DNA from 2 places in the Pseudomonas sp. E1MeOHC2 genome. Region 1 is predicted to be linked to the other one. Evidence: riboswitches for the same ligand, from Rfam matches in the RefSeq annotation. Region 1 holds a riboswitch; the other holds the start of a gene.
The links. Region 1 has a riboswitch for thiamine pyrophosphate ahead of thiC (phosphomethylpyrimidine synthase ThiC). Riboswitches for the same ligand answer to the same signal wherever they lie in the genome.
Positions count from the first base shown of each region.

Region 2: linked by a shared signal. The riboswitch ahead of ACSSU5_RS23320 (TenA family protein) and the one ahead of thiC (phosphomethylpyrimidine synthase ThiC) in region 1 are both predicted to bind thiamine pyrophosphate.

Region 1 covers NZ_CP196675.1:1,844,085-1,851,793, reverse strand. Annotated here, with positions in the region: gene ACSSU5_RS08295 (aldo/keto reductase) at 1-628, opposite strand, end outside; gene ACSSU5_RS08290 (NAD(P)/FAD-dependent oxidoreductase) at 625-1,800, opposite strand; gene ACSSU5_RS08285 (DMT family transporter) at 1,847-2,179, opposite strand; gene ACSSU5_RS08280 (LysR family transcriptional regulator) at 2,265-3,155, shown strand; gene waaA (lipid IV(A) 3-deoxy-D-manno-octulosonic acid transferase) at 3,167-4,438, shown strand; gene ACSSU5_RS08270 (TolC family outer membrane protein) at 4,533-5,969, opposite strand; TPP riboswitch at 6,131-6,237, shown strand; gene thiC (phosphomethylpyrimidine synthase ThiC) at 6,398-7,709, shown strand, end outside.
Region 2 covers NZ_CP196675.1:5,155,152-5,162,860, forward strand. Annotated here, with positions in the region: gene ACSSU5_RS23315 (Ig-like domain-containing protein) at 1-2,467, opposite strand, end outside; TPP riboswitch at 2,712-2,826, shown strand; gene ACSSU5_RS23320 (TenA family protein) at 2,906-3,553, shown strand; gene ACSSU5_RS23325 (TenA family protein) at 3,556-4,215, shown strand; gene ACSSU5_RS23330 (BCCT family transporter) at 4,282-5,913, opposite strand; gene ACSSU5_RS23335 (FAD-binding oxidoreductase) at 5,985-7,121, opposite strand; gene ACSSU5_RS23340 (aromatic ring-hydroxylating oxygenase subunit alpha) at 7,127-7,709, opposite strand, start outside.

The sequences.
Region 1 (7,709 bases):
TCGCCTTGCCGTGTTCGGCAGCGTAGTCCAGCACCGGGCGTTCTGCCTGCTCGTTCAGATTGTAGGTGACCATGGCGCAGTCGCCCTGTTCCAGCGCTTTGAGGCCGCCAGCGACGGTCTTGCCGGACAGCCCAAAGCCAAGGATCTTGCCTTCTTGCTTGAGCGCGGCAAGCGTCTGGTAGACCTCCTGCTGTTCAAGGATGGCCAGGTCATTGCCGTCGGAATGCACCAGCACCAGCTCGATGTGGTCGGTTTCCAGCAGGCGCAGGCTGCGCTCCACGGAGCGGCGAGTATGGGCGGCGCTGAAGTCGAAGTGCGAGTGGCCGTTGTCGAACTCTTCGCCGACCTTGCTGACGATCACCCACTCATCACGCTGGCCGCGCAGCAGCGGGCCGAGGCGTTCTTCGCTGCGGCCGTAGGCGGGTGCGGTGTCGATCAGGTTGATACCCAGGTCGCGGGCCTGGGCCAGCAACAGGCGGGCCTCATCATCGCCGGGGATGGTGAAGCCGGTGGGGTATTTCACGCCCTGGTCGCGGCCAAGTTTGACCGTGCCCAGGCCCAGCGGCGAGACCGTGAGGCCGGTGCTGCCCAGGGGGCGATGGAAGTCGTGCAGGGTTGGCAGGCTCATGGCAGCAGTTGCTCCCAGGCTGGCACGCCCAGCGCAGGGCGAGGCAGGCCGGCGAGGTCGGCCTGCGCAGTTGGGCGGATGCCGTCGCGCTCCAGCATGGCGATTACCCGGTCGCTGAAGTCCGGGGCCAGTGCCAGCTTGGTCGGCCAGCCAACCAGCAGACGTTGCTGGTCAGCGATGAAGGCGTTATCCGGGCGCACCAGGCCGGATTGCGCAGGCTCGGCGCGATCGACACGCAAGGTTGCCCAGCGTACCTGGCCTTGGTCGACCCAAGGCAGCAGGTTGGCGATTTCCTTTTGCGCCGCTGCAATCTGCGCGGCTGGCTCGCGGGCCACGCCATCGGCTTCGGCCAGGTCGCCGCCGAGGTACCAGACCCACTGGCCGTCGGCCGCCGGGTGGGTGGTAATGGTGACGCGCGGCTTGGGCCCACCGCCCAGGCAGTGTGCATACAAAGGCTTGAGGTTCGGCCCCTTGGCCATGACCATGTGCAAGGGGCGGCGTTGCATAGCCGGCTGGTTCAGGCCCAGGGCTTGCAGTATGTCTTCGGTGCCGGCGCCAGCGCTGAGCACGATACGTTGTGCACGGATTTCACGGTCGTCCACGCGCAGGCCAACCAGCTCATCGCCTTCACGCAGGGGTTCGATACGCTCGCCAGCAAGCAGGCTGTCGCCGGCCAGCTCAGCCAGGTTGGCCAGCAGGCTGGGCACGTCGATGACCAGCTCGGCCAGGCGATAGACCTTGCCCTTGAAGGCACGGTCCTGCAGGGCAGGCGGCAGTTGCTCACCCTTGACCTGATCGACGCGGCCGCGCACGGCCTTGCTGGCGAAGAAACTGGTCAGGTTGCCGGCCAGAGTGCCGGGGGACCAGAGGTAGTGCGCATCGGACAGCAGGCGGGTCTTGCCCAGCGGCAGCTCGCCATCGCCAGCCAAGGCTTCGCGCCAGCGGCGCGGCATGTCGGCAATGGCTTCCGAGGCGCCGGTCAGGGCGCCGTGCAGCGCGTATTTGGTGCCGCCGTGGATGATGCCCTGGGACTTGATGGTTTGCTCGCCACCGAGGCTGGCGCGTTCCACCAGCACGGTCGAATACCCCTGGCGGCGCAACCGGGCATTGAGCCAGAGGCCTGCGACCCCGGCGCCGACGATCAGCACGTCAGTGGAAATGGCGGTTGGCATGGCGGTACCTCGAAGACTGGGACAGCTGGCAAGTATACAGCCCGTATCAATGCCCGGCAGTTTTCGAAAACAGCTGAATCACAACCACCCCGCCCACGATCATCGCCATGCCCAGCATTGCCGGCACATCCAGCTTCTGCCCATAAATCACCAGTGCCGCCACGCTGATCAGCACGATCCCCAGTCCCGACCAGATGGCATAGGCAATACCTACCGGAATGCTGCGCACCACCAGGGTCAACATCCAGAAGGCGATGCCATAACCGACCACCATCAACAGCAAAGGCAGCGGCGTGCTCAGGCCCTTCACCGCTTTCATGGAGGCGGTGGCGATGACTTCGGCGCAGATGGCGATGGCGAGGTAGGTGTAGGCATTCATGGCGATTCTCCGGTGACTGGTCGGGCATTCTAGACGGTGCCTGGATGGGGTAAAGTCATTACCTATCACCCCTGGAGATAGGTTGATGGCCGAACAGTGGAACCTGGAGCAACTGCGGACCTTCGTGCGTGTTGTCGAACTGCGCTCGTTTTCCGCCGTTGCCCGTGAGCAGCGTAAAGCCCAGTCGGCGGTCAGCAATGCCATTGCCTTGCTTGAGGCGGACCTGGGCGTGACCCTGTTCGACCGCAGCAGTGGCCGCCAGCCGAAACTGACCGAAAACGGCACCGCGCTGCTGGAGGACGCCCGCGAGTTGCTGCGCCAGTGCGAACGGCTGGACGGTCGCGCCTTGGCCCTGATGCGCGGCCAGGAAGCCTTGCTGCGGGTCGCCCAGGACGAGGCCATGCCCTATCAGCCGGTCATCGACAGCCTTGATGAACTGGCCAGCCGCTACCCGTACCTGGAAGTGCAACTGGCCAGCGGCGCCCAGGGCGATGTGGCACGCAAGCTGGTGGAGCGGCGTGCCGACCTTGGCCTGTTCTTTCATCATGAGAGCATGCCGGCTTCGCTGGAGCGCCGTGCTCTGGGGAGTGTGGAGATGGTCACGGTGTGCGCGATCGGCCATCCGCTCGCGCAGCAGGCAAGGGTCAACCGCCAGCAGTTGGCACGCCATCGCCAGCTCTTGATCACCCCGCAGCAGAGTGGCTACCCCGGCGGTGAGGCGATCAGCCCGCAGATCTGGCGCGCTGACAGCTTCTACGCCATGGCCGAGCTGCTGATGCGTGGCCTGGGTTGGGCGTGGTTGCCCCGGCACGTGGTGCAGTACCCCACTTACCAGGCGCAAATGGTCGAGCTCGCCAGCGAGTGGCGGCCGCCGGCACTGGTCGTAGAACTGGCCTGGCGCCGTGACGAGCCACTGGGCCCGGCCGCGCAATGGCTGGCCGAGCGCTTTGCGGTGCACCTGCGCGCGATCGGGTAAACTTCGCCGCCATGAACAGAACACTCTATACCTTGCTGTTTCACCTGGGCCTGCCGCTGGTTGCGCTGCGCCTGTTCCTGCGGGCGCGCAAGGCCCCGGCCTACGGCCAGCGCATCGGCGAGCGCTTCGCCTTCAACCTGCCAGCCATGCGCCAGGGCGGCATCTGGGTGCATGCGGTGTCGGTGGGTGAGAGCATTGCTGCAGCGCCGATGGTGCGGGCTTTGCTCAAGGCCTACCCGGACCTGCCGATCACACTCACCTGCATGACCCCGACCGGGTCCGAGCGGATACGCGCGATGTTCGCCGATGAGCCGCGTGTTCAGCATTGCTACTTGCCCTACGACCTGCCATGGGCGGCAGGGCGTTTTCTCGACCATGTGAAGCCGAAGCTGGGCATCATCATGGAAACCGAGCTGTGGCCCAACCACATCCACCAGTGTGCCAAGCGTGGCATCCCGGTGGCCCTGGCCAATGCCCGGTTGTCCGAACGCTCCGCCCGTGGATATGGGCGTTTTGCCAAGCTGACCCGGCCGATGCTCGCCGAGATGAACCTGATTGCGGTACAGACGGAGACCGAGGCCCAGCGCTTTCGCGACCTGGGTGCGCGTCCTGAATGCGTGCAGGTGACCGGTTCGATCAAGTTCGATCTGAAGATCGACGAGCAACTGCTGCCACGCGCCGAAGCGCTGCGCGAGCAATGGGGCGCACGCCAGCGCCCGGTGTGGATCGCCGCCAGTACCCATGACGGCGAGGATGCGCTGATCCTGCAGGCTCATCAGAAGCTGCTGCAGGTGCATGGCGATGCGCTGCTGATCCTGGTGCCGCGTCACCCTGAACGGTTCGATGCGGTGCATGCCTTGTGCAGCGAACAGCTCACTACCGTGCGCCGCTCTGTCGGCACCTCGGTCGATGGCCAGACCCGCGTGCTGCTCGGCGATACCATGGGCGAGTTGCTGTTTCTGTATGCCCTGGCCGATATCGCCTTTGTCGGCGGCAGCCTGGTGGCGACCGGTGGCCACAATCCGCTGGAACCTGCGGCGCTGGCATTGCCGGTGATCTTGGGGCCGCATGTGTTCAACTTCCTGGAGATCAGCGCGATGCTGAAAGAAGCCGGGGCGTTGCAGCAGATCGAGGATGCCGAAGGGCTGGCCGAGGCGGTGCGGCGGTTGATCGAATTGCCGCAGGATCGTCAGCGCATGGGCGAGGCGGGCAGGGCGGTGATGCGGGCCAATCAGGGGGCTTTGCAGCGGCTGCTGGATGGTCTAGGCAAACTCATCGGCTAAATTTTAACCCTGCGACCCGCAGCGCCCCGATCCCTGTAGGAGCGGCCTTGTGTCGCGAAAGGGCGCTCCTACAGGGGCCGTGCGTTGCCTTGAATCAGGGCCTGCGTTCGAAGTTCTTTGCTGCCGCTGCCGCCAGGTCTGGTGGCAGGAAGTCCTTGTCCGGGTTGTAGTCGGGTTTCAGGTACCGCTTAAGATCCACCAGGTCTTGCGGGCTCAAGGTCCCGGCGGCCTGCTTCAGGCTCAGGTTGTCGAGAATGTAGTCATAGCGGCTGTTGTTGTAATCACGCACCGAGGTGTACAGCTGGCGCTGAGCATCGAGCACGTCGACGATGTTGCGGGTACCGACCTGGTAGCCGATTTCGGTGGCTTCCAGTGCGCTCTGGTTGGAAATGATCGATTGTTTACGCGCCTGCACCTGTTCCACATCGGTGTTCACCGCCCGGTGCAGGTTGCGGGTGTTTTCCACCACCTGGCGGCGCAGGCTTTCGCGCTGTTGCTCGGTCTGGCTCAGGCGCTGGTAAGCCTCGCGCACTTGCGAGCTGGTCAGGCCGCCGCTGTAAATCGGGATGTTCAGCTGCAGGCCGATGCTGGTCTGCTCCACATCACTGCCGTAACGTACGTTTGGCTGCACGGGCGAGTTGGTGAAACCAAGGCTGTCGTTATCGCCTTTCTGGTATTTGGCTACCGCATCCACGGTCGGGGCGTGGCCGGCCTTGCGCTGGCGCAGGGTTTCTTCGGCGGCATTGACGGCGTAGTTGGTTGCCAGCAGGTTGAGGTTCTGGCGGGCAGCTGTCTCTACCCAGGATTTGGCGTCATTGGGCGCGGGTACCTGAATCGGCAGGGTGTGGACAACGCCCTGGATCGACGAATACTCGCGGTTGGTCAATGTCACCAGGGCTTCGAAGGCATCCTGTACCTGGCGCTCGGCGATGATCCGGTTGGCCCGGGCCGTGTCGTAGCTGGCCTGGGACTGCAAGACGTCGGTCTTGTCGGACAGGCCCACGTCGAAACGCTCGTTGGACTGGTCGAGCTGGCGCTTGAAGGCGGACTCTTCAGCCTTGGTCGCGGCCAGGTTGTCCTGGGCCCGCAGCACGGCGAAGTAGCTTTGCGCGGTCTGCAGGATGAGGTTCTGCTCGGTGGCCGACAGCTCCAGCGCCGCCTGCTCGTTGACGGCCTCGGCGGCCTGCAACTGGAACCAGCGGTCGGCACGGAACACCGGCTGCGCCAGGGTCGCACTCCAAGAATTGCCACTGCGGTTGGAGGTAATCGAGGGCTCGTCGAGCTTGGTGCGGGTATTCATCATTTCGGCACCCGCCGACAGGTTGGGCAGCAGCCCGGCACGGGCCTGCGGCACCACTTCGCGACGAGCGCCATAATCGGCGCGGGCCGCAGCAAGATCGGCGTTGTTGTCGACCGCTTCCTGGTAGACGCTGACCAGGTCGGTCTTCACCGTCGTGGGCACATCCGCTGCCCAGACCACTCCGTTGGACGCACAAGACACGGCTATCGCCAGTGAGAGTTTGCGCAGCATAGAGGCAATCCTTGTACGAAATTTAATTACTGAACTGTTGAGTATCGAGCGATGGGCCAGTGTAGTGCCATGCGTCCCCGGCAACAATCGCCCGGTACGCCTTTCATCATCGCCCGCATTTACCTGCTTGGCTTTGCCGACCACTCCAGTCTAGACTGCGCATGTTCTTGTCGGGGTGCCTTGAAGCAAAGGCTGAGATCGCAAAGTTGCGGATCCCGTTGAACCTGATCAGGTTAGCGCCTGCGTAGGGAACAAGATTGCTCACCTTCCCGGGGAGCCTCTTGTGCCAGGTCCGGGATTGTCTTAGCTGCAAGCAGCTCACGGCACCCCCATGTATCCGGCACTGCACACCCAAAAAGGGGTGCGTCCGCGTCTTTCAGGTTCTCCCCGACATTCCATCCGCTAGGAAGCTGTCTGGAGAGCCCGTGATGAGCAAACAAGAAAAAACGATCAACCTCAGCGAATCGGCACAAGTCGATCAGCAGTCCGTGCAACCGTTCCCCCGTTCGCGCAAGGTCTATGTCGAGGGCTCCCGCCCTGACATCCGCGTGCCCATGCGCGAAATCAGCCTGCACGACACCCCTACCGACTTCGGCGGCGAAACCAATGCCCCGGTGCTGGTCTACGACACTTCCGGCCCGTACACCGACCCCAACGTCATCATCGACGTGCGCAAGGGCCTGGCCGATGTGCGTTCGGCCTGGATCGACGCCCGCGGCGACACCGAGCGCCTGGGCGGCCTGAGCTCGAACTTCGGCCAGCAGCGCCTGAACGATGAAGAGCTGGCCAAGCTGCGCTTCAACCACGTGCGCAATCCGCGCCGCGCCAAGGCGGGCGTCAACGTCTCGCAGATGCACTATGCCCGCCAGGGCATCATCACCGCCGAGATGGAATACGTGGCCATCCGCGAGAACATGAAGCTGCAGGAAGCCCGTGCTGCCGGCCTGCTTGACCAGCAGCACCCTGGCCACAGCTTTGGCGCCAACATCCCGAAAGAAATCACCCCCGAGTTCGTCCGCGAGGAAATCGCCCGCGGCCGCGCGATCATCCCGGCCAACATCAACCACACCGAGCTGGAGCCGATGATTATCGGCCGCAACTTCCTGGTGAAGATCAACGGCAACATCGGCAACAGCGCCCTGGGTTCCTCGATCGAGGAAGAAGTGGCCAAGCTGACCTGGGGCATCCGCTGGGGCTCGGACACGGTCATGGACCTGTCCACCGGCAAGCACATTCACGAAACCCGCGAGTGGATCATCCGCAACTCGCCGGTGCCGATCGGTACCGTGCCGATCTACCAGGCCCTGGAAAAAGTCGGCGGCGTGGCCGAGGACCTGACCTGGGAGCTGTTCCGCGACACCCTGATCGAGCAGGCCGAGCAGGGCGTGGACTACTTCACCATCCATGCCGGTGTACTGCTGCGTTATGTACCGCTGACCGCCAAGCGCGTCACCGGCATCGTCAGCCGTGGTGGCTCGATCATGGCCAAGTGGTGCCTGGCGCATCACCAGGAAAACTTCCTGTACACCCACTTCGACGAAATTTGCGAAATCATGAAGGCCTACGACGTCAGCTTCTCGCTGGGCGATGGCCTGCGCCCGGGCTCGATTGCCGACGCCAACGATGCTGCTCAGTTCGGTGAGCTGGAAACCCTCGGCGAGCTGACCAAAATCGCCTGGAAGCACGACGTGCAATGCATGATCGAAGGCCCGGGCCACGTACCGATGCAGTTGATCAAGG
Region 2 (7,709 bases), 2.5 Mb from region 1:
CGAAGTGCACGTGCACTGGGTGGCTCCAGCCATTACCGCCGTTCTTGATTTTCCACACTTCCAGGGTGCCATCGCCGCTGAAGCCGCCTGCTGTGGCCTCGTTCGCCAGTTGCGGCGCCGCGCTGATACGCCGTGGGTCCATGCTGTAGCCGAAGCCGCCATCGGTCTTGATGGTCCAAGGGGTGGTGTCGGTACCGTCGGAGCGGCCAAAGATGAACTCGCGGTGGCGGGCAGCCTTGAGCTTGGCCTGGTCGGCCACGGCGTTACGGTCGAGGGTCAGCGGGATCATTTTCAGGCCTGCGGCTTTGCCGGGCTTGGCCGGCTCATAGGCGACTGGGTCCATGCTCAGGTCCTGGCCGCTGTAGGGCTGCACCAGCAGTTGCATGAACTTGCCCACCACCGGGTCGCCTTTATCCCATTGCGGGCCCTTGCTGGTCTGCTTGATGACTGCCTTGTATTTCTCCGACAGCACATCCGCCAGCGCAATGGCCTGGTTCGGGCCCTTGCCGCTCTGGTGCTCCATCAGGTTGACGAAGTACAGCTTGTCACCCGCCTTGATGCCGTTCTTGGCGAAGTTGATGATGATGTCGTAACGCTCGGCGATGCCTTGCAGCGGCATGATGCCGTTGTTGTCCTTGAGGTCACCGTCGCCGTTTAGGTCCAGGGTGCCGTCGAACGGCACGGCATGTTCCATGATGTTGCCGTCGTTGGCGATCATGTGGAACGGCACGCGGGCGTAAGACAGGTTGGAGCCGGTGGGGCCTTTGAACTCGCCGCTGGTGCCGGCGATTTCACGTACCACGGCGAATTTGAAGTAACGCGACACCGAACCGTTAAGGATGCGAAAGCGATAGCTGCGCGCGCGTACCTTGAGTTTTGGCTGGTACTGCCAGTTGACCAGGATCTGGTCGCCGAGGAAGCCGTCGGTGTTGAACGGGTTGAACCACAACTGGCCGTTGGCATCCCAGGCCTTGTCGGCGATCACCAGGTTGACGTCATAGTCGCGGTTGCCCCACGGCATGCCCGAGCCGCTGGGAAAGCGCAGGTTGACGCCATCCTGCAGGGCCTCGTTGCCACGGTCCAGGGCGCTGTAGTAGTTCATCATCACGGCGTTGCCTTTGTAGACGTTCTGCGCCGTGAAATCCAGCATGTGGTCGTGGAACCAGTGGGTGCTCATGGTTTCGCGCCAGTCGCCGCGGATCTTGATGCTGCCGTTATCGCAGGTCTTGAGGCCTGGCGTCGCATCATTGACGAACAGGGTTTCGCCCGGTGAGCAGGGGAAGGCTGCACGTGGGTCCTGGGCACGGGTGTTGATGGTGTCGTAGCCGGCCAACTGCACCGGCCAGCGGTAGTCGTAGTACTGGCCGGGGAAGAAGTAGGCGTTGGCGTAGCCATCGCTTTCGGCCGGGGAGTGGCCGTTGTGCTCGTGGGTCGAGAGGGTGTGCAGGCCAAAGCCACCGTTGGCCGAAGGGTCGATCGGCAGCGCATTGTAGTGGCGCATGAGGATCGGTTGGCCATAGCGCACCATCAGCAGCTTGACCGGGAAGGTGCCATCGAACGTCCACAACGATTTGTGGTTTTGCAGGGGCATGTTCGGGTGGAAGCGGGTGTCGATGCCCTTGGTGGTACCCAGAGTCGTGGGGATGTCCGAGGTCTGGTAGTACAGCCCGCCCGGCGCGAACTCGCCGACCGCATAGTTGTGCAATTGCTTACGGTCACGCAGCCCGAGGTTGATGCGTGCACCGGCTTGGGCGGTCTTGAACGCAGCCTGGGGGTAGAACTCGTTCCAGCGCTGGTGGGACCAGCCCTTTCCTGGTGGCCGGCCTTCAGCGGGCGAGCCGACCGGTTGGCGGTTGAGGAACATCTCGATCTGCGCCTTCCAGGGGTTGCGGTCGAGCACGTTGGAGTACTGGGTCGGGAACGGGTACAGGCCCGGTTGTTTGAGGAAAGCTTCCAGGGCCGTGCCACTGGGGCCACTGCGCGCGACCACGTTGGGGTCTTGCGCGGGTGCCGCGCCGAGGGTGGGTGGCGGGAAGGTCAGGCTTGGTGCAGGAATGCTCGGGTCGAGTTTCTCCGGGCCGAATTCCTCGAACAGCAGCAGTTGCTGGGTGAACGGTTGCGCGCCAAACAGCGGGCTGGGCTTGCCGTTGGTGGGGTACTTTTCAGACGTTTGCAGGGCCGGCGGCAGTACGTTGTCCTTGCGCACGGTCGAACGGTCGCCGAATACGCCGTCGGTCAGCTCAAGAGAGCCTTCGTTGGCTTCCGGCAAGGTATACAGGTTGAGCAACGCGGGGGTTGGGTCGGCCGGCTGATCGGTGTAGGCCGAAGGATCGGTCGGCGGGGGCTGGCTGACGTCATCGAGGGAGGAGGCCATGGCCGGGATCAGCCCAAGGCTGAGCATCAGCACGGTGACGGAAGACAGCTTGAATGCGTGCCTGGTGGGGTGGATCACGGCAGGTGTTTTCATTGCCTTATGCCTCGCTCGCGGCTGTATGGCTTGGGGCCATCAATGGCGTTTTGCCTGGTTTAAGGGCCTGAGCAACGGCTATGCCAACTGGTGTTTCAGTAATGCTTTGTTAAACAAATCCTTGCACGGCCTGGGGCCAGTGCGCCAAGGAAGTGTCAAAAAACGGGGGCAGGCACCCACAACCGGGTAATGGGTGCCCCATTGTTTGGGTAGTGACAGTACCTTCGCACCTGCTGTATACCTGTGCGCCACCAAGGGGAGCCCGGCATCGGGCTGAGAAACCGCTGAACGCAGCAGCGCGGTGACCCTTCGAACCTGATCCGGATCATGCCGGCGAAGGGATGGGACTTGCGACCTGCCTTTTTGCCGGCCTCACTGCGAGGCCAGTCCATGCCAGTTTCAACGGTCTCGCTGTCACCCCCTGCAGAGGACAGCATCATGACCGAACGCTTCACGCAAACCCTGCGCCGTCAGAGCGAGCCGACCTGGTCGGCGGCCGTTGGGCACCGCTTTGTTACCCAATTGTGCGACGGCAGCCTGCCGGACCCGATCATGGTCCGCTACCTGGTGCAGGACCACCGTTTTCTTGACAGCTTCCTGACCCTGCTTGGCGCTGCGATCGCGACCGCTGACACCTTCGAGGCACGCCTGCGCTTCGGCCAGTTCGCCGGGATGATCTCCAGTGATGAAAACACCTATTTCCTGCGCGCCTTCGAGGCGCTGGACGTAAGCCCGGCGCAGCGCGTCGAAGCCGAGGACACCGCACCCACCGCAGGTTTCAAGGCCATCATGCGCGAAGCGGCGGCCACCCGCTCCTATGCCGCCGCGCTGGCGGTGCTGAATGTCGCCGAGGGCTTGTACCTGGACTGGGCGATCAAGGCGCCCAAGCCCTTGCCCGAGCACTTCGTTCACGCCGAATGGATCACCCTGCACGACAACCCGGCGTTCCAGGCATTCGTCGCCTTCCTGCACGCTGAACTGGACCGCGTGGGGCCGCAGGAAGCCGAGCTGAGCACCGACTTCTACCTGCGTACCGTGGCCCTTGAGCTGGCCTTCTTCGATGCCGTTTATGAGGGGGAGGTGTGAGCATGGATGTTTTCGATCGCCTCAAGACGGCCACCAGCGGCCAGTGGCAGCGTTATGTCGAGCATGACTTCGTGCGCCAGATGGGCGAAGGCACGCTGAGCGAGGCTGCGTTCAGGACTTACCTGGTGCAGGACTACCTGTTCTTGATCCAGTTCGCCCGCGCCTGGGCGCTGGCCGCCTACAAGAGCCGCCTGCCGGCCGACATCCGTGCAGCCCAGGCGGGCCTTGCGGCGATCCTTGACGAAACCGAACTGCACCTGCGCCTGTGCGCGCGCTGGGGGCTGACCCAGGCCGATATTCAGGCCGCACCCGAGCACCAGGCCACGGTGGCGTATACCCGTTATGTACTCGACTGTGGCGCTGCAGGCGATCTGCTCGAACTGCACGTGGCGTTGGCCCCTTGCGTGATCGGCTATGCAGAAATCGGGCGGACGTTGGCTGAGCGTATTGGCGACCTGAGCGATCACCCTTACCGTGAGTGGATCGGCGAGTACGCCGGTGAGGGGTATCAGCGTGTGGCGGCCAATGCGCGCGCGCACCTGGATGAACTGGCGGCGCGCAGCATGACCGAGCAGCGTTTCGTGGTGTTGGCGGGGACCTTTGGCCAGGCGTCGAGCCTTGAAGCCGACTTTTGGCAGATGGGCCTCGATGGCGCTGCCTAACCGGTAGGGCGTTGACCTGCGCAACCTGTTACCGCTTGCCGACGACAGGTTGCGCAGTTGGGGGCGCTACGCCAGTTCGCTGGCAGGCCGTTTGGCCTCTGCAGTCACCTGCACAGGCGCCTGCCGGGCAATCACCGGGTCACTGGCCAACAGGCTGCGCATCAGGCTGTAGCCCGTCAGCAGCATGTACAACGCAATCGGCAGGCCCACCACGATGCTCGCCATCTGGATTGCCAACAGGCCACCGGCAATCACCAGGCTGGCCGCAATGGCGCCTTCCAGCACACACCACAACACACGTATCCAGTTGGGCGAATTGATGCTGCCCAGCGAGTTGAGCATGCACAGTACCTGGGTTCCGGCATCGGCGGCAGTGACGAAATGCACGGCCAACAGCAGGCAGATGATCACACTGAGAAATGCACCCAGCGTCGGGCCGTCGAGGCGGTCGAGCAAGGTGAACATCGCCGTGGTGGTTTCCTTGCGCGTGGCCTCCAGAATCGGGCCGCCCTGGAACGGGCCGGCAGCGGTCTGTTCGGCGACCGGCAGTTGCTGATAGGCGTGGCGCACTTGCTGCTCGTCCTTGAGCGCGGCACCGCCGAACACCGCCATCCACAGGATCGTCACCAAGGTTGGCACCAGCAACGCGCCGAACACCAGTTCGCGGATGGTCCGCCCGCGAGAAATACGGGCGATGAACAGGCCAACGAAGGGCCCCCAGGTCATCCACCATGGCCAGTAGAAGGCGGTCCAGCTCTTCTGCCAGCTGCTGTCGGCCTGGGCGTCGGTCCACAAACTCATGCCGATGATGTTCTGCGCGTAGTCACCTGCAGACTCGAACAGCAGGTTGAGGATGTAGTGGGTGGGGCCCAGTGCCAGCACCACCAGCATCAGCCCCAGGGAAATCCACATGTTCAGCGTTGAAAGGCGCTTCATGCCACGCGATACACCGGCCACCAGCGAGATCGAGGCGATCACGGTGACGACGGCGATGATGCTCAGCTTGAACGACAGGGTGACAGGGGTGCCGAACACCTGGTGCATGCCCATGTTGATCTGCTCAACGCCCAGCCCCAGCGATTGCGAGACCCCGAACGCGGTGACGGCGCCCCCAATGATGTCGACCGTGTGGCCGATCGGCCCGTAGATGCGGTTACCGATGATCGGGTAGAGAATCGAGCGCAGGGCCAGCGGCAGCCCTTCACGGTAGGCGAAGTAGGCCAGGCCCAGGCCAATCACGGTGAAGATCGCCCAAGGGTGCAGGCCCCAGTGCAACAGGGTGATGCGCATGGCCATGGACGCGGCCTGGTCGGTGAGCCCCGGCGTGAAGGGGTTGCTGGCGTAGTGCAGCACAGGTTCGGCAACCGACCAGAAGATCAGCCCCACGCCCATGCCCGCACTGAACAGCATGGCGATCCAGGCGGCGAAGCTGAACTCGGGTTTTTCGTCGGGGCGGCCCAGCTTGAGGGTGCCGAAGCGGCTGAAGGCGATGAACACCAACACCCCGAGGATGCCGCTGACCAGGGCCAGGTAGAACCATTTGAGGTGGTCGAGAATGGCGTCCGAGGCCCCTTTGAACACACCGGCCGCCTGGTCGCCATGTGAGGCGCAGAGCACCACGAAAGCCACCACAATGGAGAGGGACCCTACCGTCACGATAGGGTTCAGGCCTTTGAAAAGGCCTTGTTTTGCACGCATCGTCCATATCCTTTTTATTTTCGCTAGACGGCAAAAAAGGACGCCCGAAACCCGGGCGTCCTTGTCGAAAGTCAGAGGTCGATCACCAGGTCCGAAGTCGGGCGGCTGCAACACAGCAGCCGCAGGCCCTTGTCGATTTCACGCTGGCGAATACCGCCGTTGTGCTTCATCTCCACGCTGCCTTGCAGTACCGCGGTCTTGCAGGTGCCGCATACACCTTGGCTGCAGGAGGAGGGGACTACGGCACCGGCTTTCTTGGCGGCGGCCAGTACGGTCTGGTCGGCGCTCATGGTGAATTCCTTGCCTGAGCGGGCCAGGCGCACGGTGAAGCTGTCCAGGGCCTGGCCGGGCGCGACGGAGGGGGCTGCAGGCTCGGCCTCGGCACTGATGTCGAAGCTTTCCTGGTGGTAACGGGCCAGGTCGAAACCTGCGTTGGCCAGTAATGCCTTGGTGGCCTCCATGTAGCCCTTGGGCCCACAGGTAAACACGGCCCGCTCCTTGAAGTCGGGGATCTGGCGCTGCAGTTCGTCCAGCGACAAGCGCCCGGTCGGGCCGCGCCAGTCCGGCTCGTCACCGGTGCTTTCACAGAAGAACAAGGTGCGCAGCCGTGGCATGGTGCGCTCCAGGCGCGCCAGTTCATCGCGGAAGATGATGTCTTTGGGCGTGCGCGCACTGTGCACGAAAACGATGTCCAGGTCGGCGTGCAGGTCGGCGGCGGCGCGGGTCATCGCCATCAGCGGGGTGACGCCAGAGCCGGCCGACAGGTACAGCAACTTGCGCGCCGGGCCCGCCACCGGGGTAAAGACCCCCGCCGGGCCAGAAGCGGCCAGCGCGTGCCCTGGGCGCAGGTTGTCGTGCAACCAATTGGACACCGTACCGCCCAGCACCCGTTTGACCGTAATGGAAAAGGTGAACGGGCGGGTCGGTGTCGAGGACAGGGTGTAGCAGCGCGACACGCTAGCCCCGGCGATTACCGGCGACACGGTCAGAAACTGCCCCGGCTCGTAGGCGAGGGCGGAATAATCCGGGCTATGGAAGGTGAAGGTCTTCACGTCGTGGGTTTCGTCCACGACGCTCAGGCACTCGATGCGTTTGCTTTCACCGCTGGCCCACTGGGCGCCATGGGCGGCCCAGTGGTCGGTGTCGGTGAAGCGCTGGTCGGCGCGCAGGCCGGCAGTGTTCTGGGTAATGTTTTCGAGCACGGTCATCTCCTTCACACCCCATGTGCCGCGAGGCGCGAGGTATACCAGCGGGCGAACTGGTCGACGTACGGCTCGGTGTAGGTGGAGTAGGGGCCTGGGACGAAAGCCGGGTCCTGGGTGCCGCTGTGGGTGATGGCGACCAGGGCGGCGTCCTGCTGGGTGGTGGCGACCCAGACTTCGGTCAAGCGCTGCAGGTCGTAATCGACACCTTCGACGGCGTCGCGGTGCACCAGCCATTTGGTACGCACCAGTGTGCGATCCGGCGACAGCGGGATGATCCAGCTGATCATGGCGTGGTCGCTCATCACATGAGCCCAGGCGTTGTTGCCCCACAGGTGAGTGTCGCCCAAATCGCGTCGGGTCAAGTTGCCCAACAGCTTGCGGCAGGCAACCTTGGTGTCGAGCGTCTGTGATTCGCCAGCGCCAGCAATGATCATGCGCTGGGTACGGAACTGCGTGGGCGCGTTATCCTGCAAGTGCTCCACAGTCTCGTACAGGAGGCCCGATTCGGCCCAGTCGCCCTCGATACCGGCTTTGCGAATTTGATAGGCATCGTACGAGGCGCGGGCCTCGTCGCTCATTTCTTCCAGGCTG